Regions from separate parts of the Bradyrhizobium sp. UNPA324 genome, predicted to be linked through region 1. Evidence: predicted binding sites of a transcription regulator. Region 1 holds the regulator's gene; each other region holds the start of a gene.

Evidence for each region. Region 1 encodes LexA, which represses DNA repair genes until DNA is damaged. Its sites were predicted from a motif close to TGTTCNNNNTGTGTTCNG; they were not measured.
Region 2: UNPA324_RS25250 (helicase-related protein) is a predicted target of LexA. The motif match lies at 592-609, and genes of this name have one in related genera.
Region 3: UNPA324_RS04855 (single-stranded DNA-binding protein) is a predicted target of LexA. The motif match lies at 6,164-6,181, and genes of this name have one in related genera.
Region 4: UNPA324_RS13280 (ImuA family protein) is a predicted target of LexA. The motif match lies at 4,011-4,028, and genes of this name have one in related genera.

The regions. Positions count from the first base shown of each region.
Region 1 covers NZ_LFJD01000004.1:4,475,604-4,483,044, reverse strand. Annotated here, with positions in the region: gene UNPA324_RS21565 (MFS transporter) at 1-1,230, opposite strand, end outside; gene UNPA324_RS21560 (DUF2171 domain-containing protein) at 1,599-1,832, shown strand; gene UNPA324_RS21555 (ComEC/Rec2 family competence protein) at 1,928-4,207, shown strand; gene UNPA324_RS35230 (hypothetical protein) at 4,215-4,649, opposite strand; gene lexA (transcriptional repressor LexA) at 5,266-5,967, opposite strand; gene UNPA324_RS21540 (molybdopterin molybdotransferase MoeA) at 6,143-7,354, opposite strand.
Region 2 covers NZ_LFJD01000004.1:5,258,662-5,266,102, forward strand. Annotated here, with positions in the region: gene UNPA324_RS25240 (DUF3108 domain-containing protein) at 1-277, shown strand, start outside; gene UNPA324_RS25250 (helicase-related protein) at 875-4,300, shown strand; partial or broken gene UNPA324_RS25255 (RNA-binding S4 domain-containing protein) at 4,311-4,574, shown strand; gene fdxA (ferredoxin FdxA) at 4,707-5,045, shown strand; gene UNPA324_RS25265 (CarD family transcriptional regulator) at 5,391-6,221, shown strand; gene UNPA324_RS25270 (response regulator transcription factor) at 6,508-7,041, opposite strand; gene UNPA324_RS25275 (ATP-binding protein) at 7,038-7,441, opposite strand, start outside.
Region 3 covers NZ_LFJD01000004.1:1,016,165-1,023,605, forward strand. Annotated here, with positions in the region: gene UNPA324_RS04840 (hypothetical protein) at 1-157, shown strand, start outside; gene UNPA324_RS04845 (potassium transporter Kup) at 335-2,188, shown strand; gene gyrA (DNA gyrase subunit A) at 2,410-5,154, opposite strand; gene UNPA324_RS04855 (single-stranded DNA-binding protein) at 5,512-6,009, opposite strand; gene UNPA324_RS04860 (outer membrane protein) at 6,446-7,228, shown strand.
Region 4 covers NZ_LFJD01000004.1:2,713,452-2,720,892, reverse strand. Annotated here, with positions in the region: gene UNPA324_RS13295 (inorganic phosphate transporter) at 1-1,153, opposite strand, end outside; gene UNPA324_RS13290 (UdgX family uracil-DNA binding protein) at 1,253-2,695, opposite strand; gene UNPA324_RS13285 (putative DNA modification/repair radical SAM protein) at 2,695-3,930, opposite strand; gene UNPA324_RS13280 (ImuA family protein) at 4,092-4,898, shown strand; gene UNPA324_RS13275 (Y-family DNA polymerase) at 4,795-6,390, shown strand; gene UNPA324_RS13270 (error-prone DNA polymerase) at 6,387-7,441, shown strand, end outside.

The DNA.
Region 1 (7,441 bases):
AATCGGGTAGATCAACGCGTAGCCGATGCTCCCGGTCGCCGCAAAAGCCGCCGACGTGATGAACGGCACCAATCCACCACCCCAGCCGTTGCCGATGTGGTACGGCACCGACACTGACGTGTACCTGATCCTGCCGGGAAAGAATTCCGCCAGAAACGCGCCGACCGGCCCGTACACCATCCCGACATAGCAAACCAGGATGAAGATAATGAAGATCGCAATGGGGTAGTTGATGTTCCCGGGCTGCGTGACCGTTCCCAGCCATAGGTACAGCGGATAGTACGTGATCGCTGCGAGCAACATGCCGCCCAGGATTACCGGCTTGCGGCCGATCTGATCCGACAGCCAGCCGAAGAAAATCAGGCTCGGTGTGGCAATCAGCAGCGCGGCTCCCACGATGTAGGCGGAGGTCAGCGGGTCCACCTTGGAGACCTGCTGAAGGAAGTACAGCGCCCAGAACTGACCGCTGTACCACACCACGCCCTGTCCGATCAGGACGACGATTGCGATCCCGATGAATTTGACGTTCGAGCTGAGGAAAGCCTCCTTCCACGGATTCGTCGTCATCTGGCCGCGGGCCCTGATCTCCTGGAAGATCGGCGTCTCCTGGAGCTGGAGCCGAATATAGATCGCGATGGCTACCAACAGGAATGACACCAGGAACGGAACGCGCCATGCCCACTCGTCGAAGACCTGATTGCCGAACCAGGTCCGTGTCAGGATGATCACGCCCAGTGACACCACGATGCCGAGAGTCGGAGAGGTCTGTAGCCAGCCGGTGTAGTAGCCGCGCTTGTCATCCGGCACATGCTCCGCGACATAGGTGATGGCGCCGCCATATTCGCCGCCCAGGCACAGACCCTGGATCATGCGCAAGCCGAATAGAACGAACGCCGCCGTGAGACCGATGGACTGGTAGGTCGGGATCAACCCGATTGCCCCCGTACCCAATCCCATTCCGCTCAGCGTGACCAGGAATGTATATTTTCGCCCGACCCGGTCGCCCATCCATCCAAAGAGGAAAGCCCCCAGTGGACGGATCAGGAATCCTGCAGTGAACAGCGCGATCGTGCTGAGGAGGGCTGCAACCGCGTGGGTCTGCTCGAAGAACTTAACCGACAGAACTGCGGCCAGGCTGCCAAAGATATAGAAATCATACCATTCGATGACGTTTCCCACCGACGCGGCAACAATCACGCGGCGAAAATCGCTCGGTACTTGAACTGCCATGTGCTGCTCCTATCAAATTCAAACGCTACTCCTGGCGCCTTTCAGCGCCCATTCGCGGCGGCGTACGACGCTACAGGCGAGAATTGCGAGTTGCGTCCGCTGGTCTCAGGGCTGCTTGAGTCACCTGAGAAAGAGCTCCAGCGGTCTCTTCGGTACCGCGAGCTATCACGCCTGCCCGTCGGCCGGGGAGGCGTAGAAGCAGTGTAATCCTGCCGGGGCTGGCTTCTTATGAGACTTTCGGCTCAATCGACCTGAAGCGAGGCTGCCCCGATCCGAGATGGAACGGTCGCCCATCGCGCCGGACGGTTTTGTCACGAACGAACGGAAAGGCCTCTCAGACGTTGTGTGGGTCCAACAAGGATCCCACCATGCAGAACATCGCAGAGCATATGGAAGTCATCGGCGCCGACGGCGTCCATGTCGGCACCGTCGACAAGGTCGAAGGCAACCGCATCAAGCTGACCAAGAAGGACAGCGGTGAGGGCAGCCACAAGGGCCATCATCATTTCGTCGACAAGGGCCTCGTTGCCGAGGTCGAGGGCAACAAGGTGCGGCTGTCGGCCAAGGCGTCGGTGGCCGTGACGATGGAAGAGGAAAAGTAGGGGCGCCTTCCCGCGTTCCCGATCTGTACCGCTATTCGCCTGACCGCACGTTCCGGTAGCTTCAGTGCCAATCGCGTCGCGTAAGGTGCAGGGAAATGGCGGAGCCGGGCCGGCCAGTACGCGCCCAGGGAGTTGTCGGGACGTGGCCGGTCGGCCGCGCTGCGCCCGCCCGCGGCTTTGTTCCGGCCGGCTTTGGCATCTGGCCTGCGATCGTCGAGACATTGCGGGAGTGGGCCCGCGCCGAAGCTGGCCCCGGGCGCCTGCTACCGTGGGTGCCGGTCGCCTTTGGCGGCGGCATCGCGCTGTATTTTGCCGCCGATCACGAGCCGGTGCTGTGGGTTGTCGCCACGACGGCCGCCGCACTCCTGCTCGGCGCGATCCTGTTGCGGCGGAGCCGGCTGTTCGCCGCGGCGCTCATGATTGCGGCGGTCGCTTCCGGCTTTGCCGTGGCGACCTGGAAGACCGCGCGCATCGCGCATACCGTTTTGGCAAAACCGCTCTATTCGGTGTCGCTGTCGGGATTCGTCGAGACGCGCGACATCCGTGAGCGCACCGATCGCTTCGTGCTGCGCGTCACCGCCATGGAGGCGCAGCGCAGCGACGTCAAGCTGGAACGCGTCCGCCTGTCCGTGCGCAAGGGCACCGCGCCCGAGGTCGGCAGCTTCGTTCAATTGAAGGCGCGGCTGATGCCGCCGCTCTCGCCGATGCGCCCGGGCAGCTACGACTTTTCGCGCGACATGTTCTTTCAGGGCATCGGTGCCTCCGGCTTCGTGATGGGCGCGATCACGGCTTCAATACCGCCTGATGAAGGCGGCCTGCGGCTGCGCTATGCCGCCTTCATGCAGGGCCTGCGCGATGCGATCGATGCCCGCATCCGCGTAACCCTCGAGGGCGACAACCGCGCGATCGCAACCGCGCTGCTCACCGGGCGGCGCGATACGATTTCCACGCCCGTCAATGACGCGATGTTCGTCTCGGGACTCGGGCACGTTCTGTCGATCTCCGGCTATCACATGGCGGTGGTCGCGGGCGTCGTCTTCTTCGCCGTGCGCGCGCTGCTGGCGCTGATCCCGGGCCTGGCCGTCGGCTTCGCCATCAAGAAATGGTCGGCCGCCGCCGCGCTGGTGGCGGCTGCGTTCTATCTGCTGCTCTCGGGGGCAGAGGTCGCCACGCAAAGATCGTTCTTCATGACGGCGGTGGTGCTGATCGCGGTGATGGTCGATCGCCGCGCCATCACCTTCCGCACGCTGGCCGTGGCGGCGCTGATCGTGCTCGCGCTTGCGCCGGAGGCGCTGGTGCATCCGAGCTTCCAGATGTCGTTTGCGGCAACGCTCGGGCTGGTCGCGCTGGTGCAGATCGGCATGCCGAACCTGTTCGCATCGCCCGATCATTCCGCGACGGCGCGCGTCGCGCTGTGGGGCGGCCGCGAGATCGCGATGCTGTTCCTGGCCTCGCTGATCGCGGGGCTTGCGACCACGCCCTATGCCGCCTTCCACTTCCACCGCGTCACGCCCTACGGTGTGCTCGCCAATCTCGGCGCTATGCCGGTGGTCTCGGCGCTGGTGATGCCGGCGGGGCTGCTCGGCCTGCTCGCAGCGCCGTTCGGGCTCGACGGCATGTTCTGGTGGCTGATGGGCCTCGGCATCGACTGGATGGTCGCGGTTTCGCGCTGGGTGGCGGCATTGCCGGGCGCAGTGGGCCACATCCCGGCGTTCGGCATCGCGCCGCTGATCGCAGCGAGCCTCGTCATCATCCTGATGGGCCTTTTGCGCACGCCCTTACGCTGGGGCGGTGCCGTGGTGCTGCTGACTGCCATCGCCTGGGGCCTGTCGGTGCGGCAGCCCGATATTCTCATTGCCGGGGACGGCGCGAGCGTTGCCGTGCGGGGCGGGGACGGGCGTTTGCACCTGATCAGGGCGGGCAAGGACAATTTCCTGCTGAAGGAGTGGCTGGCGGCCGACGCCGATCCGCGCGATGCCGGCAATAGCGCGTTGGCCGAAGCGGTGTCGTGCGACGAGGCCGGCTGCGTCACACCGCTCGCCGACGGGCGGCTGGTCGCGCTGGCCTCGCGCATCGACGCGCTGGCGGACGATTGCAGCCGCGCCGCGCTGGTCGTGACGTCACGGTCTGCGCCACCCGATTGCGCGGCGATGGTGGTGGACCGGCAGCGGCTCGTCCGCCAGGGCGCGCTGGCTCTGACGCAGCGTGGCGACGGATTTGCGGTCCAGGCGGTGAGGGCGAGGGGCACGAACCGTCCCTGGTCGCCGGCGGCCGCCGGCGAGGGAGATTTCGAAGGAGCCCTCATGCCGAGGGCGGCAGCTCCGCGCAGCAAGGATGCGACCCCGTCCGAGGCCGATCTTCAGGCGGAGGACTGAGCCCCTGTCAGCCCATCGGCAGGGGCGTGACCGGCGGCTGGCTGTCGGCGACGATCTGCGGCTTGTGCTCGCGCTCGCCGACCGCTTGGGTCACCGGCAGCTGCAGCACGGTTGCGCGCTGGCCTTCGACGAGCTGAGTCACCAGCACGTACTTGCCATCAGGGAATTCGATCGCGTCATGATGGCGATCGGGAATGTGCGGATCGATCTTGCCGAACTTGCCGACGCGGGAGTTGACGGTGCGCGTCCAGATCCAGCGATTGTCGTAACGGACGTTGTCGGCGAAGGCGAGCTCCGTTCCCGGCAGCAGGCAGACCGCAACGGAGAGATCGGCCTCGGAGGCGAAGCCGCGCGTCGAGGTGCCGCGGAAGGTTGTCGTGACGATCGTCTCGCCGACTTCAGCGGGGCGCGTCGCGACGGCATGCAGGCTATAGTCACACATCGGGTGCTCCTCATGCGAAGATAGCGACCCGCACCCCTCTTGGAGGCGCAGGCCTCTGTCAGAGTATAAGCACCAACGCTCTGCTTGGTTGTAGGCGAATCTGCGGCTGGGATCCGTGCGCTGCGATCACATTATCTTTCCCGGATTCACTAGGAACAAAGCGGGCTGCAGTGCATTTGGACGGCGTCGTGTCAATGTCGTCGTGTCAATGACGGCAAATGCGACAGCCTGCATCCCAGCGCGATCGCGAGACTGCGTAATTGCATTGCGGGCGCTGCGGCGTGCGGCATTCACTGCCGAGTTGTTGCGGACATGGTGATGCGCTTGCGCGGCAGTGTCCCCGCGTGCCCATCCGCAATCAGCTCCGCGACGGCTGCATCTGCATCCAAACGATCCAGCGCTCGGCTGTCCTCTCGAACCCGAAAGGCCGTGAAGCGATGTTGCTTGGTGCAGTCCGCCGAGGATGTCGCCTGGAGGAGGGGGGCGGATAATCTGTGCAGAACCGGAAAGACTATCCAGCCGGAGCGGACATTCATCCGCTCCAATCTCTGATCGGCGATGCCGATCGAAGGAGCACGTAGGCGCCAAATGCTTCCGGATCGAGTCCTTTCCGGAATTAGTACTTCCGGTAAAGCCCGATCAGCTTGCCCTGAATCTTCACGCGGTTCGGCGGCAGGATGCGCACCTCATAAGCGGCATTGGCGGGCTCGAGGGCGATCGAGGCGCCGCGGCGGCGGAAGCGCTTGAGCGTGGCCTCCTCGTCGTCGATCAGCGCCACCACGATGTCGCCGGTATCGGCGCTCTCGTTGCGCTGGATCAGCGCCATGTCGCCGTCGAGGATACCGGCTTCGACCATGGAATCGCCGCGCACCTCGAGGGCGTAGTGCTCGCCCGAGCCGAGCATGTCGGGCGGCACGCTGATGGTGTGGCTGCGGGTCTGCAACGCCTCGATCGGCGTACCCGCCGCGATGCGGCCCATCACGGGCACCGCAACGGGCCGCTCGCCCTCGTCCACGGATGGGCTGGAGCTCGCGCGGATCTTACCGAGATTGCCCTCGATGACGCTTGGCGTGAAGCCGCGCCGGGCGCCGGCGGCAGCCTGGAGCTCCGGCAGCTTGATCACTTCGATGGCGCGGGCGCGGTTGGGCAAGCGGCGGATGAAGCCACGCTCCTCGAGCGCGGTGATCAGGCGGTGGATGCCTGACTTCGAGCGCAGGTCGAGCGCATCCTTCATCTCGTCGAAGGAGGGCGGCACGCCGCTTTCCTTCAAACGTTCGCTGATGAACCGCAGAAGCTCGTATTGTTTGCGCGTTAACATCTCGACCAAAGTCCCCCGGTTGATGTCGTTCGATTCCGAGACGATGAGTTCAGCGATAAGCCGCTACATGCTCGAAACAAATCATGAACGGACACTATATGTTCGATACATGTTCCGCAACTGCTTAATTTACCGTGAACGAAGCGAAACTCGCGCAATGCGTGTGGCCGAGCGCTCAGACGGGGAGCCGTAGCACCTCGCAAGGGCTGCCGGCCTCGGCCTTCGGCGCGAACGGTGGGCGCACGAGAAGTACCTGTGCCGCAGCAAGATTCGCAAGCAGAGAGGAGTCCTGGTGGCTGACGGGAATAGCGACGGACGTGCCGTCGTCGCGCAGCTCCAGGCGCGCGCGCAAGTAATCCTCGCGCTGGTCGTTGGCGCCGAGGTCGCGGCCCAGCACGGCGCGCTCGCGACGATGATGAATCACTGAATGGCCCGACAAAGCGCGAATCAGCGGCACCATGAACAGGAACGCGCACACGTAGGACGACACCGGATTGCCGGGCAGGCCGATCACGCGCATCGCGCCGAGCCGTCCGTGCATCATCGGCTTGCCGGGCCGAATCGCGATCTTCCAGAAGGCCATCGAGATGCCTTCGCCCCGGAGCGCCTGCTGGACCAGATCGTGGTCGCCGACCGACGCGCCGCCGGTCGTGATCAGGATGTCAGCGCCGCTCTCGCGGGCGCGGCGGATCCCGGCGGAGGTGGCCTCCATGGTGTCCGCGGCGACACCGAGGTCGATGGTCTCGGCGCCCTCGCTGCGGGCGAGCGCGTGCAGGGCGTAGCCGTTGGAATAGACGATCTGGCCGTGCCCGGGCGTGGTGCCCGGCATCACCAGTTCGTCGCCGGTGGCGAGGATTGCGACCCTCGGGCGGCGGCAGACGGCGAGCTGCGGGTGGTTCATCGCGGCCGCAAGCGCGAGATCGCGCTCTGTCAGACGGGTTCCCTTGCGCAGGAGGACGTCGCCTTCACGGAAATCGACGCCGGCCGGGCGGATGTGCCGTCCGGTGATCGCGGCTTCCTTGATCGTGACGCTGGTGCCGTCCGCGACGGTGTCCTCCTGGATCACGACCGCGTCCGCACCGTCGGGTACGACGCCGCCGGTGAAGATCCGCACGGCTTCGCCGGCGCCGACCGCTCTCGCGAAAGGACGGCCGGCTGCGACCTCGCCGATCACAATCAGCCTGGAATCGATCGTCGCCGCATCAGCCGCGCGCACGGCATAGCCGTCCATCGCCGACATGGCCTGCGGCGGCTGGGTGCGCCGCGCCGCGACATCGTGCGCGAGCACGCGGTGATAGGCCTCATTGAGCGCGACCATCTGTTCAGGCAGCGGCTCTGCCCCCGCCAGCACCGCAGCAAGGGCATCGGAAACCGGCATCAGGGCCACAGGCGACTCCGCAACAAATCAAGGCTGGATCGGCATGGTTCTAGCCGAGCGGAGGGACCGACGCAAAAGGGGCCCTCAGTCGAGCGA
Region 2 (7,441 bases), 780 kb from region 1:
GCGCATGGAGAGCGTGAAGGCGGAAAAGGGCTATCATGGCCCGGTCGTGGTCTGCTCGCTCTATTTCGTGCCTGTGGCGGGCTACATCCCCGACCGCCCCGTGATCAAATACCTCGCCGCCCAGCGCCACATCGAGATCGCCTTCGCCCCGGTCGCCGGCACCCGCATCCTGGTCCCGTTCTGGCTGAAAGTGCCGACGCCGCTCGGCCCCGCCATGCTGGAAGCCACCAGCTTCATCACCACCGCCCAGCCGCCAAGGGTGGCGAAGACGCAGTAAAGCCGGAACGGTGGTGGCGCACTTACCCTCCCCCTCCAGGGGGGCAAGAGGTCTCGCAATATCAATAGCTTACCTACTGTGCATGGGGTTGTTTTCGCGTTTTTTGCTTTGGAGGGCTCGCAATCGGGAATCCATTTGACTCCGCCCCGATTCTGATTCGACTCCGCGCCGTCCCCAACTTAAGGCTTTGCGCCCTCGAAACGTCACTTGTCCGGCGGCCGAAAACTCCATCTAGTCGTAACGGTTAAGACTCCCGCGACATGTTGCGTGAACGGAACGGGACTCAATCTGGAGTCAGCGATTCGGCCGCGATTCGTTCTAGAGTCGTTCCGAAGCTTAAGACGGGCAGGAAAAGCGTCGCAAAGTGAGACAGTTGCGCGGGATTTGGGGAGGAGGCCCACGCGCTCGGTGTGCCCCTCACCCTGAGGAGGCCGCGCCAGCGGCCGTCTCGAAGGGCGAGGGGCTTGGCTTGCCCTATGGCGCCAGCCGGGCCTTCATCCTTCGAGACGCGCTAACGCGCTCCTCAGGATGAGGAGCAGCCCTCGCCGCAATCCAGCACTGACATTCGCCCAAATCGCGACTACCTAATCCCCAGACATGGCTTTTTCTTCCTCCCCCTTCGCGTCCGAGCGCGCCGTTCACGATCGAGTGCCTGGCGCTGGCGTCACTGCGGTGCTCGGGCCGACCAACACCGGCAAGACCCATCTCGCCATCGAGCGGATGCTCGCGCACCCTTCGGGCATGATCGGCTTGCCGCTGCGCCTGCTGGCGCGCGAGGTCTACAACAAGATCGCCGCAAGGGTCGGCAGCGAGGCGGTCGCACTCGTCACCGGCGAGGAGAAGATCAAGCCGAAGAGCCCGCGCTATTGGGTCTCGACCGTCGAAGCGATGCCGCGCGACCTCGACCTCTCCTTCCTCGCCGTCGACGAGGTCCAGATCGCGAGCGATCTCGAACGCGGCCACGTCTTCACCGATCGCATCCTCAATCGCCGCGGCCGCGACGAGACGCTGCTCTTGGGCGCTGCGACCATGCGCCCGATCATCGAGCGCCTGTTGCCGGGCGTCTCCATGATCACCCGGCCGCGCCTGTCGCAGCTGGAATTTGCCGGCGATCGCAAGATCACGCGCCAGCCGCGCCGCACCGCCATCGTCGCGTTCTCGGCCGATGAAGTCTACGCCATCGCCGAGCTGATCCGCCGCCAGCACGGCGGCGCCGCTGTGGTTCTAGGCTCGCTCTCGCCGCGCACACGCAATGCGCAGGTCGAGATGTTCCAGAACGGCGACGTCGATTATCTCGTCGCCACCGACGCCGTCGGCATGGGCCTCAATCTCGACGTCGACCACGTCGCCTTTGCCTCCGATCGCAAGTTCGACGGCTATCAGTTCCGCCGCCTCACGCCGTCCGAATTCGCGCAGATCGCAGGCCGCGCCGGCCGCGCCACCCGCAACGGCACGTTCGGCACCACCGGCCGCTGTGCGCCGTTCGAGCCCGAGCTCGTCAACGCGCTGCAGAACCACACCTTCGATGCCGTGAAGATGCTGCAATGGCGCAATTCGAAGCTGGATTTTGCATCGCTCGGCGCGCTGCAGGTGTCGCTGAACCTCGCCCCCGGCCATGAGGCGCTGACGCGCGCGCCTGTTGCCGAGGACATGCGCGTGCTCGACCATGCCGCCCGCGACGGCGAGGTGCGCGATATCGCGCATGGCCAGACGGCGGTGGAACGGCTGTGGGAGGCCTGTCAGGTTCCGGACTATCGGAAATTATCGCCGGCGGCCCATGCCGAGCTGGTGACGACGCTGTACGGCTTCCTGATGCAGAAGGGATGCATCCCCGATGCTTGGTACGAAGCCCAGGTTACCCAGGCCGACCGCGTCGACGGCGATATCGACACGCTGTCGGCCCGGATCGCGCAGATTCGCACCTGGACCTTCGTCGCCAACCGCCCGGATTGGCTGAAAGACCCCGATCGCTGGCAGGGAATCACGCGGGAAGTCGAAAATAAATTATCGGATGCGCTCCATGAACGCTTGACTGAGCGTTTCGTTGATCGCCGGACCAGTGTATTGATGCGCCGCCTGCGGGAGAACACGAGCTTGAATACTGAAATCGGCAAGACCGGCGAAGTCATCGTCGAAGGCCATGTCATCGGCCGCCTCGACGGCTTCACCTTTGCACCGGACGCTGCGGAAGCGGGCTCCGATGCGAAAGCCTTGCAGGCTGCAGCGCAAGCGGTGCTCGCCGGCGAGATCAACACGCGCGCCGAACGATTGGGCAATGCGCCCGACGATCAGTTCGTGCTGACCTCGGAAGGCATCATCCGCTGGACCGGAGACGCCGTGGCGCGTCTGTCTGCCGCAGAGGACGCGCTGCATCCGCGCATCCGCATCATCTCCGACGAGCGCCTGACCGGCGGCCCGCGCGACAAGGTGCAGGCGCGGCTCGAGCTCTGGCTCAAGACCCATATCGAGAAGCTGCTCGGGCCGATGTTCGAGCTCTCCAAGGCCGAGGACGTCACCGGCATTGCCCGCGGCATCGCCTATCAGCTCGTCGAGGCCCTCGGCGTGCTCGAGCGTCCCAAGATCGCGAACGAGCTGAAGGATCTCGACCAGCCCTCGCGCGCGGTGTTGCGCAAATACGGCGTCCGTTTCGGCGCCTATCACATCTATTTCCCCGGCCTGCTCAAGCCCGCCGCGCGCGCGCTCGCCGCGCTCTTGTGGGCGCTGAAGCAGGACAACGTCGATCTATCCTCGCTGTCCGGCGCGCAGCATCTGGCCTCCTCGGGGCGCACCTCGTTCCCGGTCGACAAGGCCCTGCCGCGCGATGCCTATCGCGTGCTCGGCTACAAGCAGGCCGGCGAGCGCGCCGTGCGCGTCGACATCCTGGAGCGTCTTGCCGATCTGATCCGCCCGGCGCTGGCCTGGCGCGAGAATGCCTCCGGCGAGAAGCCGGCCGGCGCCTTCGACGGCCGCAGCTTCGTCGTCACCCAGGCGATGACCTCGCTCACTGGCTCTGCAGGTGAGGATTTTGCGTCGGTACTACGTGCCCTCGGCTATCGCATGGAGAAGCGTCCGCCGCTGCCGCAAAAGCCCGTCGTGGCCGAGCATGTCGTGACTGAAACGGTCGCGGCAGAGACGCCGCCGGTTGAGGCCAGCGCCGAGACTTCGACCGAGACCGCTGCGGAGGCCGTTGCCGGCCTGCCCGAGGAGCCGGCCGCCGCTGAAGCGGTCACCGTCGAAGATGCACCCGGCATGGAGCCGCAGGACGAGCCGGCTCACGACGCCGAGCCTGCGCTGGACGCCTCCGCCGAGGCGCCCGTCACGCCCGAAGACGCCCCCGGCATCGCGCCGCCGGCGGAAGAGCCGGCTGCGCAAGCCGAATCCGATGGTCTTGAGGCTGCTCCCGCCGAGGCCGCCGCAACGGAAGCCGCTGCATCGCCCGACGCTGCCGCGCCTGAGGCCGCGGCCACGCCCGCCGAGCCCGAGCTGGTCGAGGTCTGGCGTCCCGGCGGCCGTCACGAGGACCGCAAGCCGCGCCACGAGCGCCACCGCCACCAGCGTCATCACCATCAGCCGCGTCCGCAAGCCGGTGCCGAGGCCGGTGCGGCGAGCGCCGCGCCCGGTGAAGCCGCCGAAGGCGCGAAGCCGGGCCATCGTCATGGCGGCCATCGCAGGGACGGCGGCAGAGATTTCCGCAAGCCGCGCGAAGGTGGCGGCGAAGGCGCGCCGCGTCCCGAGGGGCGCGACGACAAGAGCCGCCGCTTCGAGGGCAAGGATCGCGACAACAGGGATCGCGACAACAAGGGGCGTGATCGCGACAAGGGCAAGTTCGGCGGCGATCGCGACAAGGGCCGCGACAATCGTGGCCGCGACCGGGACAAGGGCCGCGACCGCCAGGGCGGTCCGTCACTCCGCCCCTACGCCTCGAGCGCGAACCCGCGCGAGCGTGATCGCCCCGTTGATCCGAATTCGCCTTTCGCCAAGCTTGCCGCGCTGAAAGAGCAGCTGTCCGGCCGCAAGGAGTGATCCCACGACCGAGCGGCAGCGCCTCGACAAATGGCTGTGGCACGCGCGGGTGGTGAAGGCGCGCACCTCCGCGGCCGAGCTCGTCGTCACGGGCCATGTTCGCATCAACGGCACACGCGAGACCTCGCCGGGGCATGCGGTCAAGATCGGCGATGTGCTCACCATCGCGCTCGACCGCACGGTGCGCGTGTTGAAAGTGACAAGCTTTAGCGAGCGCCGCGGCGATGCAGCCTCGGCCCGGGTGCTCTACGAGGAGCTCGGGATGCGCAATTAATTGCGCATCGAATTCATTTCTTGGTCGATCAAACACACAAAGCCGTCATGATCGGGCTTTCCCGACCTTGCAGCGCAGGGCCATCCGCGCTAGGCAAGCCCCGACTTTTAAAAGAGCTTTTCGGAGCGTTGGATGACTTACGTCGTCACTGAAAACTGCATCAAGTGCAAGTACACCGACTGCGTCGAGGTCTGCCCGGTCGACTGCTTCTATGAGGGTGACAACATGCTGGTCATCCACCCCGATGAGTGCATCGATTGCGGCGTGTGCGAGCCCGAATGCCCCGCCGACGCCATCAAGCCGGATACGGAACCCGGCCTGGAGAAGTGGCTCCAGGTCAACGCCGACTACGCCAAGAGCTGGCCGAATATCACCCAGAAGAAAGAATCACCTGCCGACGCTAAGGAATTCGACGGCATGGAAGGCAAGTTCGAGAAATATTTTTCTCCGAACCCCGGCTCCGGCGACTAAATCGGACCCAAACTTAACCCTAATAGCGGCGCCGCCGCCGAAATCCAGCCCTGAAGACCCCTAAATCATTGATTTTTGCGGGAAATGTGCTATATTGAGCACATTAAGCCGAACCCCGTTCAGCCCCGTTGGCCCCTCTGGGTTCCCGTGAAACCAAATGTCGAACAGGGGCGTGGCAGTTTCCGCGCGCAGGCTGTGTCACAGAAAACGCGTAAAAAGAGTACTTCAGCGAGGGCTTCCCATAAGGAGGCCAAAAAAGTCGCCGCGGCCAGCCGTAGCGCATCCAAGGGTCGGACCGCGACGAAGGCGCCGGCTGCAAAGTCCTCGAAGAACAAAAGAAGCGCAATGCCTAACAAGACTGCCAAACCGGCCGCGAAAGCGACCGCTGCCAAGCCTGCTGCCAAGTCTGTGACTGCAAAGCCTGTGACTGCCAAGCCCGCTGCCGTCAAGGCTTCCGCTGCCAAGCCCGCCGCGCCGAAGGCTCATGTTGCTGCTGCTCCTGCCAAGGCTCCCGTCGCTGCCAAGCCGGCCGCCAAGCCCGTTGCTGCGCCGAAGGTCGAGGAAAAGAAGGTCGTGACCCAGCGCCAGGGCTTCAAGGCCAACGAATTCGTCGTCTATCCCGCTCACGGCGTCGGCCAGATCCTGGCCATCGAGGAGCAGGAGATCGCCGGTGCGAAGCTCGAGCTGTTCGTCATCAACTTCATCAAGGACAAGATGACGCTGCGCGTGCCGACCGCCAAGGTCGCCAATGTCGGCATGCGCAAGCTGTCCGAGCCCACGCTGGTGAAGAAGGCGCTCGAGACGCTCAAGGGCCGCGCCCGCGTCAAGCGCACCATGTGGTCGCGCCGCGCCCAGGAATACGAAGCGAAGATCAATTCAGGCGACATCGTCGCGATCGCGGAAGTCGTGCGCGACCTCTATCGCTCGGAATCGCAGCCGGAGCAGTCCTACTCCGAACGCCAGCTCTATGAAGCGGCGCTCGACCGTCTGTCCCGCGAGATCGCGGTGGTGCAGCACTCGACCGAGACCGAAGCGGTCAAGGAGATCGAGGCCCAGCTCGCCAAGAGCCCGCGCCGCAATGCCAAGGCGGAAGCCGCCGAAGGCGAGACGGATGCCGAGGGCGAGACTGACGATACCGATGGCGACGACACCACGGTTGCCGACGAGGCCGCGTAAGCGTCTCGTCGCGTCGATCGCAAGAGATCAAAAGCCCGGCCGTTCGGCCGGGCTTCTTTGTTTCACGACCGTGATCTGGATCGACGACCGGAGTTTTGCGCAAAGACATCTCAACAAACTCGATGTCGTCCCGGCGAACGCCGGGGCCCATAACCCCAGGGAGAAGTTTGACGAAGATACGTCGTTCGGTACTTCTACCGATCGCAACGGTAGATTCCGCGGTATGGGTCCCGGCGTTCGCCGGGACGACGAGAGAGTCTTCGTCAAACGACGCGCTACGTCTTCATCATCGCACCGGCCGCTTCTCGAGCTTCCTGGCCAGCGTGCGCCGGTGCATGCCCAATCGCCGTGCCGCTTCCGAGATATTGAAATCGGTCTCGATCAGGGTCTGGTGGATGCGCTCCCATTCCAGCGTCTTGATCGAGGTCGGCCGCGCGTCGAGCGCGACTTCGGCGTTGCCCTCGGCCTTGTTGAAGGCGGCCTCGATGTCGTCGGTGTTCGACGGCTTTGCCAGATAATGGCAGGCGCCCAGCTTGATCGCCTCCACGGCGGTGGAGATGCTGGCGAAGCCCGTGAGCACCACGATCAGCATGTCGGGATCGTGTGCGTGCAGCAGCTCGACGCAGGCGAGGCCCGAGGCGCCGCCGAGCTTGAGATCGACCACGGCATGGCCGAAGGAGCGCTCCTCCAGCACCTGGCGCACCTCATCGATCGAGGCGGCCAGCACGACGTCATAGCCGCGGCGCTCGAACGAGCGCTTCAGCGTGCGCGCAAAGCCGGCATCGTCCTCGACGACGATGAGCGAACGGTCAGGCGTCAAAATTCCCCTCCGATCGCGAGCGTTGCGAGCGGCAGCGTCAGGCGGACAGTGGCGCCGCGCTTCCTGTGATTTTCCGCAGTAACGGTGCCGCCCAGCTTGCGCACCACGTTCACCACCAGGAACAGCCCGAGCCCGCCGCCGGCGCGGCCCTTGCTCGAGTGATAGGGCTTTCCGAGCTGCGCCAGCATCTCCGGCGCGAAGCCGGGACCGCGGTCGCTGATCGACAGCACGAGGTTGTCGCCCTCACGCTCGGCCACGAGCTCGACCCAGTCGCGCGAGACCTCATAGGCGTTGTCGAGCACGTTGAAGATCACCTGCTTCAACGCGATGTCGGAGACGATCGCAACGTCCGCGCCGAACGTATTGACGAAATAGAGCGTCCGTGCCGAGCGCGCGTCGC
Region 3 (7,441 bases), 3.5 Mb from region 1:
GCCGCTGGCCAAGAGCGACCGGCTCGATATCCGCGCCATCGGCAAGGACTGCTCGCAGCAGGCCTGGCCGAATTTCGAGACCTCGTGCCTGCGCAAGGCCGGCACCAAGGCGACGATCCGCGAAGCGCGCCTCGTAACCGCCAACCGCACGCCGTAGCCGGTCTGTCAGCTTCGCGTCATATAAACCCCGTGGAGTTTTGCGGCGTCTCGTCGCACACTGCGTGAGGCTCGCGCCCGTCGGAATGGCCCGTCGGGCGCGATCCCATTGGGGGCGCCGTTGTCCAGCACACAAGCCGCCGCTTCCGGCCATCATCCCGATCCGCTGCCGCTTGCCATGACCATGGGCGCCCTCGGGGTGGTCTATGGCGATATTGGCACCAGCCCCCTCTACGCCCTGAAGGAAGCCGCCAAGGCGGCCGCCCATGGCGGCACACTCAGTCACGACGCGGTCCTCGGGGTTGCCTCGCTAATCCTCTGGGCGCTGCTGCTGATCATCTCGCTGAAATATGCGCTGTTGATCCTGCGCGCGGACAACCGCGGCGAAGGCGGCATCGTCGCGCTGCTGGCGCTGCTGCATGCCCGCCACGCCCAACCCGGCACCTGGCGTGCCCATCTCCTGGTGGTCGGCCTGATCGGAGCCGCGCTGCTCTATGGCGATGGCGCGATCACGCCGGCAATCTCCGTGCTCAGCGCCATCGAGGGCCTCAAGGTCGACGCCCCCTCGCTCGCGCCCGTCGTGGTGCCCCTGACCGTCGCCATCCTGATCGGCCTGTTCATGATGCAGAAGCGGGGCACCGGCTTCATCGGCCGCATCTTCGGACCGGTGATGCTGGCCTGGTTCGTCGTGCTCGCCGCGCTCGGTATCCACGGCATCGTCAAGGCGCCGGCGGTGCTGGCGGCCCTCAGCCCGCTCTATGCCTTCGAATTCCTGATCCACCAGGATTTCCACATCTCGTTCGGAATCCTCGGCGCGGCCTTTCTCGCGGTGACCGGCGGCGAGGCCATGTATGCCGACATGGGACATTTCGGCCGGCTGCCAATCCGGCTGGCCTGGTTCGCGATCTGCCTACCCGCCCTGGTGCTGAACTATTTCGGCCAGGCCGCGCTGCTGATCACCGATCCCACGATGATCGAGAACCCGTTCTTCCAGCTCTGCCCCGACGCCCTGCATTATCTGCTCGTCGCCTTCTCGACGGTCGCGGCCGTGATCGCCTCGCAGGCGATCATCTCCGGCGTGTTCTCGCTGACGCAGCAATCGATCCAGCTCGGCTTCCTGCCGCGCATGCAGATCCGCCACACCACCAGCGATGCGATCGGCCAGATCTACGTGCCGCTGGTGAACTGGCTGCTCGCCGCCGCGACGCTGGGCGCCGTCCTGAGCTTCGGCTCCTCGGACGCGCTTGCCGGCGCCTATGGCATCGCGGTCTCGCTGCTGATGGCGATCACCACGCTGCTGGCCGCGCTGGTCGCGATCCAGTGGGGCTTTTCGCCCTGGCTCGTCGTTGCCGTGAACGGTTTCTTCTTCGTCATCGATCTGATCTTCTTCTCGGCGAACTCGATCAAGCTGTTCGAGGGCGGCTGGTTTCCGCTGCTGCTCGCCGGCCTCGTCGCCTTCCTGATGCTGACCTGGCGGGCCGGCGTGAAGCTGGTCGAAGCGGCACGCGCCCGGCTGCGCCAGCCCGAGGAGGATCTGATCGAGACCGCCGTCAACAAATGCCATGCGAGGCTGCCCGGGACCGCCGTGTACCTGGCCTCCGCGCCGCGCGGCGTGCCGCTCGCGCTCACCCAGTTCGTCAGGCACAACCGCGTGCTGCATGAGCGCGTGCTGCTGGTCACCGTGCTGATCGAGGAATCGCCGCACATCGCGGACGAGGAGCGCGCCGAGGTGATCGAGATCATCCCCGGCATCACCCGCATCATCCTGCATTACGGCTTCATGCAGAATCCGACGATCTATGAAGGGCTGCAGCTGGTCTGCCGCCAGGGCAAGCTGGCCGGCATCGACCTGTCCGAGATCACCTATTACGTCGGCCGCGAGACCATCATTCCGCGCGAGGACGTGCCGGGCATGTGGGTCTGGCGCGAAGGCGTGTTCGCCTTCCTGCAGCGCAACGCCGAGCGCTCGGCCGCCTTCTTCGGCGTGCCGACCAAGCAGGTCGTGGAGTTCGGCACCGAGCTGGAGATTTAGGGCGATGACCGCACGACATCTTCGGTGTCGTCCCCGCGGACGCGGGGGCCCATAACCACAGGGAGGAGTTGCCGCGCGAGACCGGCAACTCCGAGTCTTCGCCGAACGTCTCCCTTGGCTATCGCGACGAGCGCAAGCGCTCGCGCTGAGGTCCCGGATCTGCGCTTCGCTTTTCCGGGACGACAGTGGAGATTGGGGCGCGGGCTACGAGGGGTGACACATCACTCCCCGCTTGACTCCCCATTCGCCCCATTCCCGCTCTCCGCCTCTTCCGTGATGTGCTCGACCGACACCACATGCTCGTCCTCGGCGGTGTCGAATACGATGACACCTTGGGTCGAGCGGCCCGCGATGCGGATGCCTTCGACCGGGCAGCGGATCAGCTGGCCGTTGTCGGTGACCAGCATGATCTGATCGGCGTCCTCCACCGGGAACGAGGCGACCAGATTGCCGTTGCGGTTGTTGACGCTCATGGCGACGATGCCTTTGCCGCCGCGTCCCGTGGTCCGGTACTCGTAGGACGAGGTCCGCTTGCCGTAGCCGTTGACGGAGACGGTGAGCACGACCTGCTCCTGGGCCGACATCTCGGCGTAACGTTCCTGCGCGAGCTGGAAGCTGCCGGACGCCTCCTCGGCCTCGGCATCCACTGGCGCCTCTTCCGCCGCGGCTTCGCCGGCGACCGCGCGGCGCATCTTCAGGTAGGCCGAGCGCTCGTCGGACGTGGTCTCGACGTGGCGCAGGATCGCCAGCGAGATCACCTTGTCGCCGTCGGCGAGCGCGATGCCGCGCACGCCCATCGAGGTGCGCCCGGTGAACACGCGCACGTCGGTGACGGGGAAGCGGATGCACTGACCGCCGGCGGCGGTCAGCAGCACGTCGTCGCGCTCGGTGCAGATCTGCACGTCGACGATCGCCTCGTTGTCGTCGAGCTTCATCGCGATGATGCCGGAGCGGCGGACGTCGACGAAGTCCGACAGCTTGTTGCGCCGGACGTTGCCGCCCGTCGTGGCGAACATCACGTCGAGGTTGGCCCAGGTGGATTCGTCCTCCGGCAGCGGCATGATGGTGGTGATGCGCTCACCCTGCTCCAGCGGCAGGATGTTGATCAGCGCCTTGCCGCGCGCGTTCGGCGCCGCCACCGGCAGACGCCAGACCTTCTCCTTGTAGACCTGGCCGCGCGAGGAGAAGAACAGCACCGGCGTGTGCGTGGAAGCCACGAACAGGCGGCTGACGAAATCCTCGTCGCGGGTCTGCATGCCGGAGCGGCCCTTGCCGCCGCGGCGCTGCGCCCGGTAGGCCGACAATGGCACGCGCTTGACGTAGCCGGCGTGCGAGACGGTGACGACCATGTCCTCGCGCTGGATCAGGTCCTCATCCTCGACCTCGCCCTCCTGCTCCATGATCACGGTGCGGCGCGGCGTGGCGAACTCGGCCTTCACTTCGGCGAGCTCGGTCTTGATGATGTCGAGGATGCGGGCGCGCGAGCGCAGGATCGCAAGATAGTCTCCGATCTCGCCGGCGAGTTTTGCCAGCTCGCCGCCGATCTCGTCGCGGCCGAGCGCGGTGAGGCGCGCCAGCCGCAGCTCGAGGATGGCTTTGGCCTGATCCAGCGACAGGCGGATGGTGCCGTCCTCGTTGATGCGGTGGCGGGGATCATCGATCAGCGTGATGATGTCCTCGACATCGCGCGCCGGCCAGTCGCGCGTCATCAGGGTGTCGCGCGCGACAGCCGGTGTCGGCGAGGTGCGGATGACGCGAATGATCTCGTCGATATTGGCAACCGCGATGGCAAGGCCAACCTGCTCGTGCGCGCGTTCGCGCGCCTTGCGCAGCTTGTACTTGGTGCGGCGGGTGACGACCTGCTCACGGAAGCCGACGAAGATCGTCAGCAAGTCCTTCAGGTTCATCGTCTGCGGACGGCCGGAATCGAGCGCGACGGCGTTGACGCCAAAACTGGTTTGCAACGGCGTGAACTTGTAGAGCTGGTTCAGCACGACGTCGGGCATGGCGTCGCGCTTGAGCTCGACGACGACGCGGTAGCCGTCGCGGTCAGACTCGTCGCGCAGATCGGAAATGCCCTCGATCTTCTTTTCCTTGTACAGTTCGGCAATGCGCTCGACCATCGTCGCCTTGTTCACCTGATACGGAATCTCGGTGATGACGATCGCCTCGCGATCCTTGCGGATGGTCTCGAACGCGACCTTGCCGCGCATCACGATGGAGCCGCGGCCGAGATGGTAGGCGCTGCGGATGCCCTGGCGTCCGAGGATGATGCCGCCGGTCGGAAAATCCGGGCCCGGGATGATGTTATTGAGCTCGTCGATGGTCAGCGACGGATTGTCGATCAATGCCAGGCAGGCGTCGATGACCTCGCCGAGATTGTGAGGCGGGATGTTGGTGGCCATGCCGACGGCAATGCCGCCGGCGCCGTTGACCAGCAAATTCGGGAAGCGCGCCGGCAGAACCACCGGCTCCCTGGTCGAACCGTCATAATTGTCCTGGAAGTCGACGGTCTCGTTGTCGATGTCTTCCAAAAGCTTCAGCGCGATCTTGGTCAGGCGCGATTCGGTGTAGCGCATCGCCGCGGGCGGATCGCCGTCGACCGAGCCGAAATTGCCCTGCCCGTCCACCAGCAATTCGCGCATCGAGAACGGCTGCGCCATGCGCACCAGCGAGTCGTAGATCGCCTGGTCGCCATGCGGATGGTATTGGCCCATGACGTCGCCGACGATACCGGCCGACTTCTTGTGCTTCTTGTCGGGCGTATAGCCTTCCTCGTTCATCGAGAACAGGATGCGGCGGTGCACCGGCTTCAGACCGTCGCGCGCATCGGGCAGCGCACGCGACACGATCACGCTCATGGCGTAGTCGAGATAGGACTTCTTCATCTCGTCGAGGATGGAGACGGGGCGAATGTCCGAGGGTTGCGCCGGCTGGTCGCCGGGCTTGTTGTCGTCGTCAGCCAAGGGGGAATCCGGTGAGTTTTTGTCTGGGAATCATATAGCGCATCGTGCCCCTGATAACCACCCTTGGCGAAGGCTGGGAAGCGCTTTTTCCGCTTATTTTTCCAATGACTTACGGCGTTGGAAGGAGCGCCTGGAATGAACCTGGAACCGGTCTTCCAAAATCGCCCCTGCCACAGGGTCCATCATGCCGCGAGAGCGCCCCATCGGCTCGTTTTGCCCCCGCGCAAGCCGCGTTCAAGCCGAACATGAAACGGGCCCGGAAATCCCGAGCCCTTTCTGCCGATTAGCAAGGTTCGCTGACACGACGTGGAAGGCGCCCCTGAGCCCGGCCAGCGCCCTCCATCGTCCGATCCGTTCTCAGAACGGGATATCGTCGTCCATGTCGCTGTTGCGGCCACCGCCGCCGGCGGCAACGGGACGGCGCGGCGCGCTGCTGACCGGGCCGGAGGAGCCGAAATCGCCGCCCGGTTCGTCACCGAAGCTGCCGCCCCCTCCGCCACCGCCACGGCCATCGAGCATCGTCAGGGTCGAGTTGAAGCCCTGGAGCACGACCTCGGTCGAGTACTTCTCGACGCCGCTCTGGTCGGTCCATTTGCGGGTCTGGAGCGCCCCCTCGATGTAAACCTTCGCGCCCTTCTTCAGGTACTGCTCGGCGACCTTGCAGAGCCCTTCGTTGAAGATCACGACGCGATGCCACTCGGTCTTTTCCTTGCGCTCGCCGGTATTCTTGTCGCGCCAGGTTTCCGAGGTGGCGATGCTCAAATTCGCAATCGGCCGCCCGTCCTGGGTGCGGCGGATTTCAGGATCCTTGCCGAGGTTTCCAACCAGAATGACCTTGTTGACGCTTCCCGCCATCGCCGCTCTCCACTCCGAATGCCACTGATTTCAAAAGGCCGAGCGCGCTGCCCGCGTTCCTCTGCGCCCTGTTGAGGCGACCCTATACGCTCGCGGGCGCCGCTCAGCCCAGCACCCCCGGGGTTATCCCCACATATAGCATCGACCGCCGCCATGTTCCAGATTTGTTCTTCGCTGCTTGGGACCCGTTGCCCGCTGACTCGGCCGCGGCGAAAAACCAATCCGAGATGGAACTTTCCCCGGTTCCACATAACGGGAAAAAACACTTAACATTCATCAAGTTGGAACCCGCAAGTCGCCCGCCAAGTGTGGCATTCCGGAGACGGACTCTGCTCTTTCGCTAAGCTACGATTGCCTCGGAATTGTTCATCTGGGCGTCGCATCTGATCAACCGCTTCGAGGACATCGAGAAGCGGACGAACTTGGGGAGACTGCAATGAATAAGATTTTGTTTGGTGCAATCAGTGCAATAGCGTTGGGGCTGTCGGCCCCTGCAAGCGCGGCGGATCTCGCTGCGCGTCCCTACACCAAGGCCCCCGCGCCGGCGGTCGCCGCGATCTACGACTGGAGCGGCTTCTACATCGGCATCAACGGTGGCGGCGGCTCGTCCCACAAGTGCTGGGATTTCGTGACGCCGGTGACGGGCACCCTTGTGCCTGAGGGTTGCCACAATGCGACAGGCGGCACGGTCGGTGGCCAAATTGGCTATCGCTGGCAGTCCGCCAATTGGGTGTTCGGCTTCGAAGGACAGGGTAACTGGGCTGACTTCTCGGGCGACAACGTCAGCACCCTCTTCCCTGGAAGCGCTTTGGTCACGGGTGATCGTAACCGCTCCCGGATCGATGCTTTTGGCTTGATCACGGGTCAGGTCGGTTACGCCTGGAACAACGTGTTGTTCTATGTGAAGGGCGGCGGCGCGGTTGTCGGCGACAAGTACGACGTTTATGCCGCTGCAGGCACGCCAGGCGCTGGCGCGCTGCTGGCATCGGCGCGCGAGACCCGCTGGGGCGGTACCGTTGGCGCCGGCTTGGAATTTGGATTTGCACCGAACTGGTCGCTCGGAATCGAGTACGACCACATCTTCCTCGGCCACCGCACGATCGGTTTCACGACCCCTGGGGGCGCTGCGTTCGGAAGCGATCGTATTGGCCAGGACGTCGACATGGGTCTGGTTCGGCTGAATTATCGCTTCGGCGGCCCGCTGATCGCCAGGTATTGATATCCTCGGATATCGCAGAAGAACGGAAGGGCCGGCCTCAGTGCCGGCCTTTTTCTTTTCAAATAGACCGCTGGTGCAATGAGTCAGTAACCATCACCTTTTCGACCACTGTGGCTTTTCGGAGACACAACTTGCAGCTTCAGTGGTGTAAGCACCGCCTCGGTTGGGCCGTTGAGTCCGCTGCCCTTCCGCCCGCGGAAGGCAACAACAGAA
Region 4 (7,441 bases), 1.8 Mb from region 1:
TGTCGTTGCGGGTGTTGCCGACGGCTTCCGCCGGGACCTTGTTCAGCGTGCCGTATTTGGCGACCTGATCGCCGACGTCCTTCACCAGCACGGCGAGCGAGGGGTAGGTGCCCTCGTTGATCTGATGCAGGGCGATGTATTGCGTCACGGCCGGGCGGGGATCGCCGATGATGCTGTGACCGGCGCCTTTCGCCGCGATCACCTTGGACGCGGCGTCCGAGGTCTTCTGGAACTGGGCGACCTGGGATTCCGGCAGCGCGCGGTTGAGGGCGTAAGCCGTCGGCACCGTGCCGATCAGGATCAGCATGATCAGGCCCATGCCCTTCTGGCCGTCATTGGAGCCGTGCGCGAAGCTGACGCCGGTGCAGGTTGCGATCAGCAGGCCGCGGATCCAGAGCGGTGGCGCCTTGTTGCCTTCGGGCGCGGCGTAGAGCGCCGGGTTGCGCACGATGAACTTGAGCAGCAGCAGCAGCACGGCGGCGCAGATGAAGCCGACCAGCGGCGACAGCAGCAGCGCGTAGCCGATCTCGGTGGCCTTGCTCCAGTCCACGCCCGAGGTGCCGTCGCGGCCGCGCATGACGGCGTTGGCGACGCCGACGCCGATGATCGAGCCGATCAGCGTGTGCGAGGAGGAGGCGGGCAGGCCGAAGAGCCAGGTGCCGAGATTCCACAGGATCGCGGCGATCAGCAGCGCGAACACCATGGCGAAACCGGCGCTGGAGCCGACCTGGAGGATCAGCTCGACCGGCAGCAGCGAGACGATGCCGAAGGCGACCGCGCCGGAGGACAAGAGCACGCCAAGGAAGTTGAAGAAGCCCGACCACATCACCGCGACTTCGGCCGGCAGCGAATGGGTGTAGATCACGGTCGCGACCGCATTGGCGGTGTCGTGGAAGCCGTTGACGAACTCGAAGCCGAGCGCGATCAGCAGCGCGACGAACAGCAGGATGTAGGGCAGGTAGGTCGTCACGCGTGTGCCGGTCGCGTTGACGTCGACATAAATGCTGTAGGCGACGAACAGAAGGCCAGCGGCGAGGATGCCGAAGAACAGGATCATCGTCAGTGGATTGAAGCCCTTGTCGAGATTTGGCCGCGAGGCCGGCTGGACGGGCGCGGGATCTGCTACCGCGCGGTCGAATGCAACATCGGTCATGTCTGGACGCCCCTTGACTTGCAATTGAGGGGCATTGTCTGCGACGGATTTGAAGGCTGGATGACAAGCGGCGGTTGAAAACCGCTTTCTTGCCAGTATTCAGGCGGCGCGCGCCGCTTTCCTCTGCAAGCTCGCGGCAATCTTCAAATCGTCGACAAACCGACGATATTCCAGCGCCTTGGCTTCCGGATCAGGCAGTCGCAGCAGGTAGGACGGGTGCACCGTCACCAGCGCTTTTCGTCCGTCGGGAAGCTCTATGAGGCGGCCGCGGCTCTTGCCGATCGGGGTGATCTTGCCGAATACACTTTGTGCCGCGGTGGCACCCATCGCCACGATCAGATCGGGCTGAATTGCCGCAACTTCCCGCTCATACCATTGCCGGCATGCCCGGATCTCAGGCGTATTCGGCTTCTGGTGCAGGCGTATCTTTCCGCGCGGCACGAATTTGAAGTGCTTGACCGCGTTGGTGACATAGACCTTCTTGCGGTCGACGCCGGCTTCCTCCAGCGCACGGTCCAGCATCTGCCCGGCCGGGCCGACGAAGGGATGGCCGGCGAGGTCTTCCTTGTCGCCGGGCTGCTCGCCGACCAGCATGATGTTGGCTGACTTCGGGCCTTCGCCGAACACGGTCTGGGTCGCGTCCTTGTAGAGATGGCAGGCGCGGCAATGCGCGGCTTCCTCGCGGAGGGATTCGAGATCGTCGGCGGTGGTCTTGCGTTTCATCGGAGCCTCCGGCCGCTTCTGGGGCTTGTGCGGATCGGTTGCGGCGTTGGCGATCATGGCGCCGGTCATGCGCTCGGCGTCCTCGATCAAGGGCTTAATGATCGAAGCCTCGGGCAGGTTCCTCCAGTATTTCTTCGGCATCTCGGCCTGCATCGCCTTCACCTTGAGCCGGGCCGGATTGAAGATGCTGGCGTAGTAACGCCGCCAGGTTTCCTCGAGTCGGTCTTCGCCCGGCGCCTCGCTCTTGCTGACACCTGAGGTGAACGAGAGCGCGTGGCCATCCCAGTGCGCGCAGAGGTCCGGCGTCAGGATCGACCAGGGCATGTCGGCAAAGCGCCGGGCGAAGAACGGCGCGGCGAGCTCCACGATGTGATGCTCCGGCTCGAACCAGGCAACGTAATGCGCTGCGCGTTCCCTGCCGATCTCGCGGAAGCGCACGAAGGCATGCATCTTGTGCTCGTCGCGATGGACCGCTCTCGCCATGGCGGTGACTTGCGCGACGTCAGGGTCGGTCGCGACCTCGATGAGATCGTGATTGTCCTTCAGCCGAAACAGCAGCCGATAGAGGATGGCAAAGCGCTCGGGATCGCGGTGCAGAATCGCTGCTTTCGCGAGCTCGATGAATTTGCCTGACACGTTGAAGGTGCCGTCGTTCACCTCGAGGATCGGTGACGGCGCGGGCGGTGCGAACAGCTCGGTTTCGCCGCCTTGCACGGCCCAGGTGACGTCGGCGGGCTTCACGTGATGGAGCACGAGGCTGCGTGCGGCTTTGCGCCAGCCGTCGAAATCGGTTTCGGTGTCGAGGATGATGTATTGCATCAGAAGCCAAACCCCAATTGTGTTGCCTTCGGTTTGAATCGTTCGATCAGCCGCGCGTCGTCGAGACGGGGTGGCGAGGGACGGTGATCGCTGAGGACGATGAACGGCAGCGCCTTGTGCTTGGGCACGTGCAGGCGCGCGAGATCGGCGAGGCGGATCGTGGTGGTGCGCCGTGTCGCGATGATGCGTTCGACCGCCCTGGTGCCGAAGCCCGGCACGCGCAGCAATTCCTCACGGCTGGCGCGGTTGACGTCGAGCGGGAAGCGGTCGCGGTGGCGCAGCGCCCAGGCGAGCTTCGGATCGATCTCGAGCGGCAGCATCGCGCTGTCGTCGACGATCTCCGCAACGTCGAAGCCGTAGAACCGCATCAGCCAGTCGGCCTGATAGAGCCGGTGCTCGCGCAGCAGCGGCGGCTGCACCAGAGGCAAGGCGCGGCTCGCGTCGGGAATCGGGCTGAAGGCGGAATAATAGACGCGCCGCAGCCGGTAGGCGCCGTAGAGATTGGCGCTGGTGTGGAGAATGGTGTGGTCGGAGGCACTGTCTGCGCCAACGATCATCTGCGTGCTTTGCCCGGCGGGCGCAAAGCGCTGCGGCCTGGCCTTCGTCTTTGCGCTGCGGTCTTCCTCGGCCTCGTCGAGCTTCAGCCGCAGCCGGCCCATGGTGCGGCGGATCGCGCGCACGTCCTTCTCCGGCGCGAATTGCTGCAGGCTCGCCTCCTGCGGCATCTCGATGTTGATGGAGAGACGATCGGCATATTTGCCGGCCTCCGCGATCAGCACGTCGTCGGCCTCGGGAATGGTCTTCAGATGGATGTAGCCGCGGAAGTGATGCTCCTCGCGCAGTTTTCGCGCGACGCTGACCACTTGCTCCATGGTGTAATCGGGGCTGCGGATGATGCCGGAGGAGAGGAAGAGACCTTCGATGTAATTGCGCCGATAGAAGTCGAGCGTCAGCTTGACCACTTCCGCGATGGTGAAGCGGGCGCGCGGCACGTTCGAGGAGGCGCGGTTGACGCAATAGAGGCAATCGTAATTGCAGGCGTTGGTCAGCAGCACCTTGAGCAGGGAGATGCAGCGTCCGTCCGGTGCATAGGAATGGCAGATGCCCATGCCCGGTGCGGTCGAACCCATGCCCTTGCCGTCGCTGGAATCCCGCTTTTCGGTGCCGCTGGAGGCGCAGGACGCGTCGTACTTGGCGGCATCGGCCAGGATCTCCAGCTTGCGTTGCACATCCATGTTCGAATCCCTTTGATTCCGCTGATGAATCCGACAGATCGCCAATTCGATTGACTCTTCGGGCGCCGTTAGCTTTATATTAGAACATATCATGAACAAATGAGCCAGCCGCTGGTTCTTCTTTTGAAGACCACGGCACCAATTCCTGAGGAGCGGCGAGCATGAGCGGCGCACGTATGAGCGCGCTTGCGATCTTGCGCGGCCAGATCGAGCGCATCGAGACGGCGGAGGTCGTGCATCGGTACGATCGGGTGGCGCTCGGCCACGGCGAGGTCGACGACGCGCTGAAGGGCGGGCTCGCCCGCGCGGCGATCCACGAGGTGTTTTGCGCTGGGCCTCAGGGCGCGGCGGCAACGGGGTTTGTCATGGGCCTCGCAGGGCGCGTGACGGCACGCAAACCGCTGCTGTGGGTGCGGCAGGATTTTTCGGAAATCGAAACCGGCGCGCTGTCGATGAGCGGGCTCAAAGAGCTCGGCCTCGATCCGCGCCGCGTGGTGATGGTCCGCGCCGCCGATGTCGAGAGCGCGCTGCGCACCTCGGCCGATGCGCTCGCCTGCGACGCGCTGGGCGCCGTCGTGCTCGAGCTTTGGGGCGAGACCAGGCAGTTCGATCTGGTGGCGAGCCGCAAGCTGACGCTGGCCGCGCAAGGCTCGGGCGTCACCGGCCTGATGCTGCGCATGGCGGCGCAACCTTTGCCGTCGACCGCGGAGACACGATGGATGCTGCGCGCGGCGCATTCGCCGCCGGGGCCGGCTTCAATGCCTGCGGCGCCTTGGGACGCCTGGGGCGCGCCGCGCTTCGATGCCGAGCTGTTGCGCAATCGTCATGGCCCGTGCGGCCGGTGGATCATGGAATGGAATTGTGATGAGTGCCAGTTCAGTGAGCCGTCGACGTATTCTCAGCCTGTGGCTGCCGCGCCTGCCCATCGACCGGATTCAGCGGTTCTTTGGGAACGTCGGGCTAGTTAAGAACAGCAATGAGCCGAGCATCGTCGTCATCAAGGACAACAATGCGTTGGTGATCCATGCACTGGACGAGGCCGCCGAGCGCCTCGGCCTGTACATCGGCCAACCCCTGGCCAATGCCCGGGCGATGTGCCCAGATCTGAAAGTGTTCGACGCCGATGTCGTGGCCGATGCGAAGACGCTCAGCGACATCGCCGATTGGTGCGACCGCTTCACGCCGCTGGTGGCGCTCGATCCGCCGCACGGGCTGTTCCTCGATATCACCGGCTGCGCACATCTGTTCGGCGGCGAGGCTGCGCTGCTAAAGACGCTGGTTCGTGCGCTCGCTCGCCAGGGCTTTGCCGTCGGTGCGGCGATCGCCGGTACCTCGGTCTGCGCGCGTACGCTGACGCGGCAGGCCTCCGGCAGCATCGTTGCCGATGGCAACGAGACGGCGGCGATCGAGCGGTTTCCGGTGTCCGCGCTCGGCGCAGGCGAGGTCATCACCACCGGCCTGCGCCGCGCCGGCCTCAAGACCATCGGCGACGTCGCCGCGCGCGCGCCGAGCGAGATCACGGCGCGGTTCGGCGCCCGGTTCTCCACGCTGCTCGCCCACGCGCTGGGGCAGGGCGATGCGCCGATCAGCCCGCGCAAGCCGCCGCCCGATTACATCGTGGAGAAGCGCTTTGCCGAGCCGATCGCGACCGACACCATGATCGCGATGACGCTGTCGCGGCTTGCCGACACGTTGATCGCATCCATGGAGAAACAGGGCAAGGGCGCGCGCCGGCTCGAAGCCGCCTTCTTCCGCACCGACGGCGTGGTGCGCGCGATCATGGTCGAGACCGGACGTCCGGTGACGAAAAGCGCGGTGATCGACCGCCTGTTCCGCGAGCGTCTCGATGCGCTCGCCGATCCGCTCGATCCCGGCTTCGGCTTCGATATGGTGCGCCTGTCGGCGAGCCGCACCGAGATCGTGGTGCAGGAGCAGCGCGATCTCGACGCCCATGTCCACGACAATGACGAGCTCGCCGCGCTGATCGACCGCATCGCCGCGCGCATCGGGGGAAAGCGCGTCGTCGTGCATCTGCCTGAGGATACCCATATTCCTGAATGTGCGGTAATGGTCGCGCCGGCGCAGCATTATCTTGCTGCCGCCATGCAGGCCGAATGGCCCGCACGTGTCGAGAGCGAGCCGCCGCTGCGTCCCTTAAGGCTGTTCGACAAGCCGGAGCCGATCAAGGTGCCGTTTGCGGCCGTGCCGGATGGTCCGCCGCATCAATTCACCTGGCGGCGCGCGCTGCATGCCGTGGTGCGGGTGGAGGGGCCCGAGCGCATCGCGATGGAATGGTGGCGGCAGGACGGCAAGCAGCTGACGCGGGATTATTTCCGCATCGAGGATGCCGAGGGCCTGCGCTTCTGGATCTTTCGCGACGGTCTTTATGAGGGGGAAGTGTTCGACGATGACGGCAAACCCGCTTCTCCCAATTGGTATGTGCACGGTCTCTTCGCATGAATACGCTTAGCTATGCCGAGATCGGCATCACCACCAACTTCTCCTTCCTGCGCGGCGGCTCGGATCCGCGCGCCTATGTGCATCAGGCCAGCAAGCTCGGCATTCCCGCGATCGGCATTGCCGACCACAACACGATGGCCGGCGTGGTGCGGGCCTACAAGGAGCTCGACAATGACGAGGTTCTGCACAAGCCGAAGCTCCTGATCGGCGCGCGCATCGTCTTCATCGACGGCACGCCCGACATTTTTGTCTATCCGCGCGACCGCGCCGCCTATGGCCGGCTTTGCCAGCTCCTCACCCGGGGCAAGCGCGGCGACGACCTCACGCGGATCGAGAAGGGCGAGTGCCGTCTCACCTTCGCCGATCTCCTGGAATTTTCGGAAGGTCAACTCCTGATCCTGACGCTGCCGCATCGCTTCGATCCGGCACAGGCGCTGGATGTTCTTGCGCAGCTGAAGGCAGGCCGTGCCGAGGGCGTATGGCTGGCGGCGAGCCTGGTCTATCGCGGCGATGACCGGCGCCGCCTGGCGCTGCTCGATGATCTCGCCGCCAAGGCAAAGGTGCCGCTGCTCGCGACCAACGAGGTGCTCTATCACGACCCCGGCCGCCGTCCGCTGCAGGATGTGCTGACCTGCATCCGGGAAAAGACCACGATCGAGGCTGTGGGGCGGAGGCTGGAAGCCAATGCCGAGCGCTTTCTGAAGACGCCGCGAGAGATGGCGCGGTTGTTCCGCGATTTTCCTGATGCGATCGCGGAGACCATGCGGTTTGCGGACGCAATCGAATTTTCACTCGACCAGCTCAAATACCAATATCCGGACGAGCCGGTGCCGCCGGGCAAGACCGCGCAGGGACATCTGGAGGATCTGACCTGGGCGGGCGTCGACAAATATTTCGGCGGCAAGATCGAGGACAAGCTGCGCGCGACGCTCAACAAGGAGCTCGCATTGATCGCCGAGCTGAAATACGCGCACTATTTCCTCACCGTGCATGACATCGTGCACTATGCGCGCAGCCAGAACATTTTGTGCCAGGGGCGGGGATCGGCGGC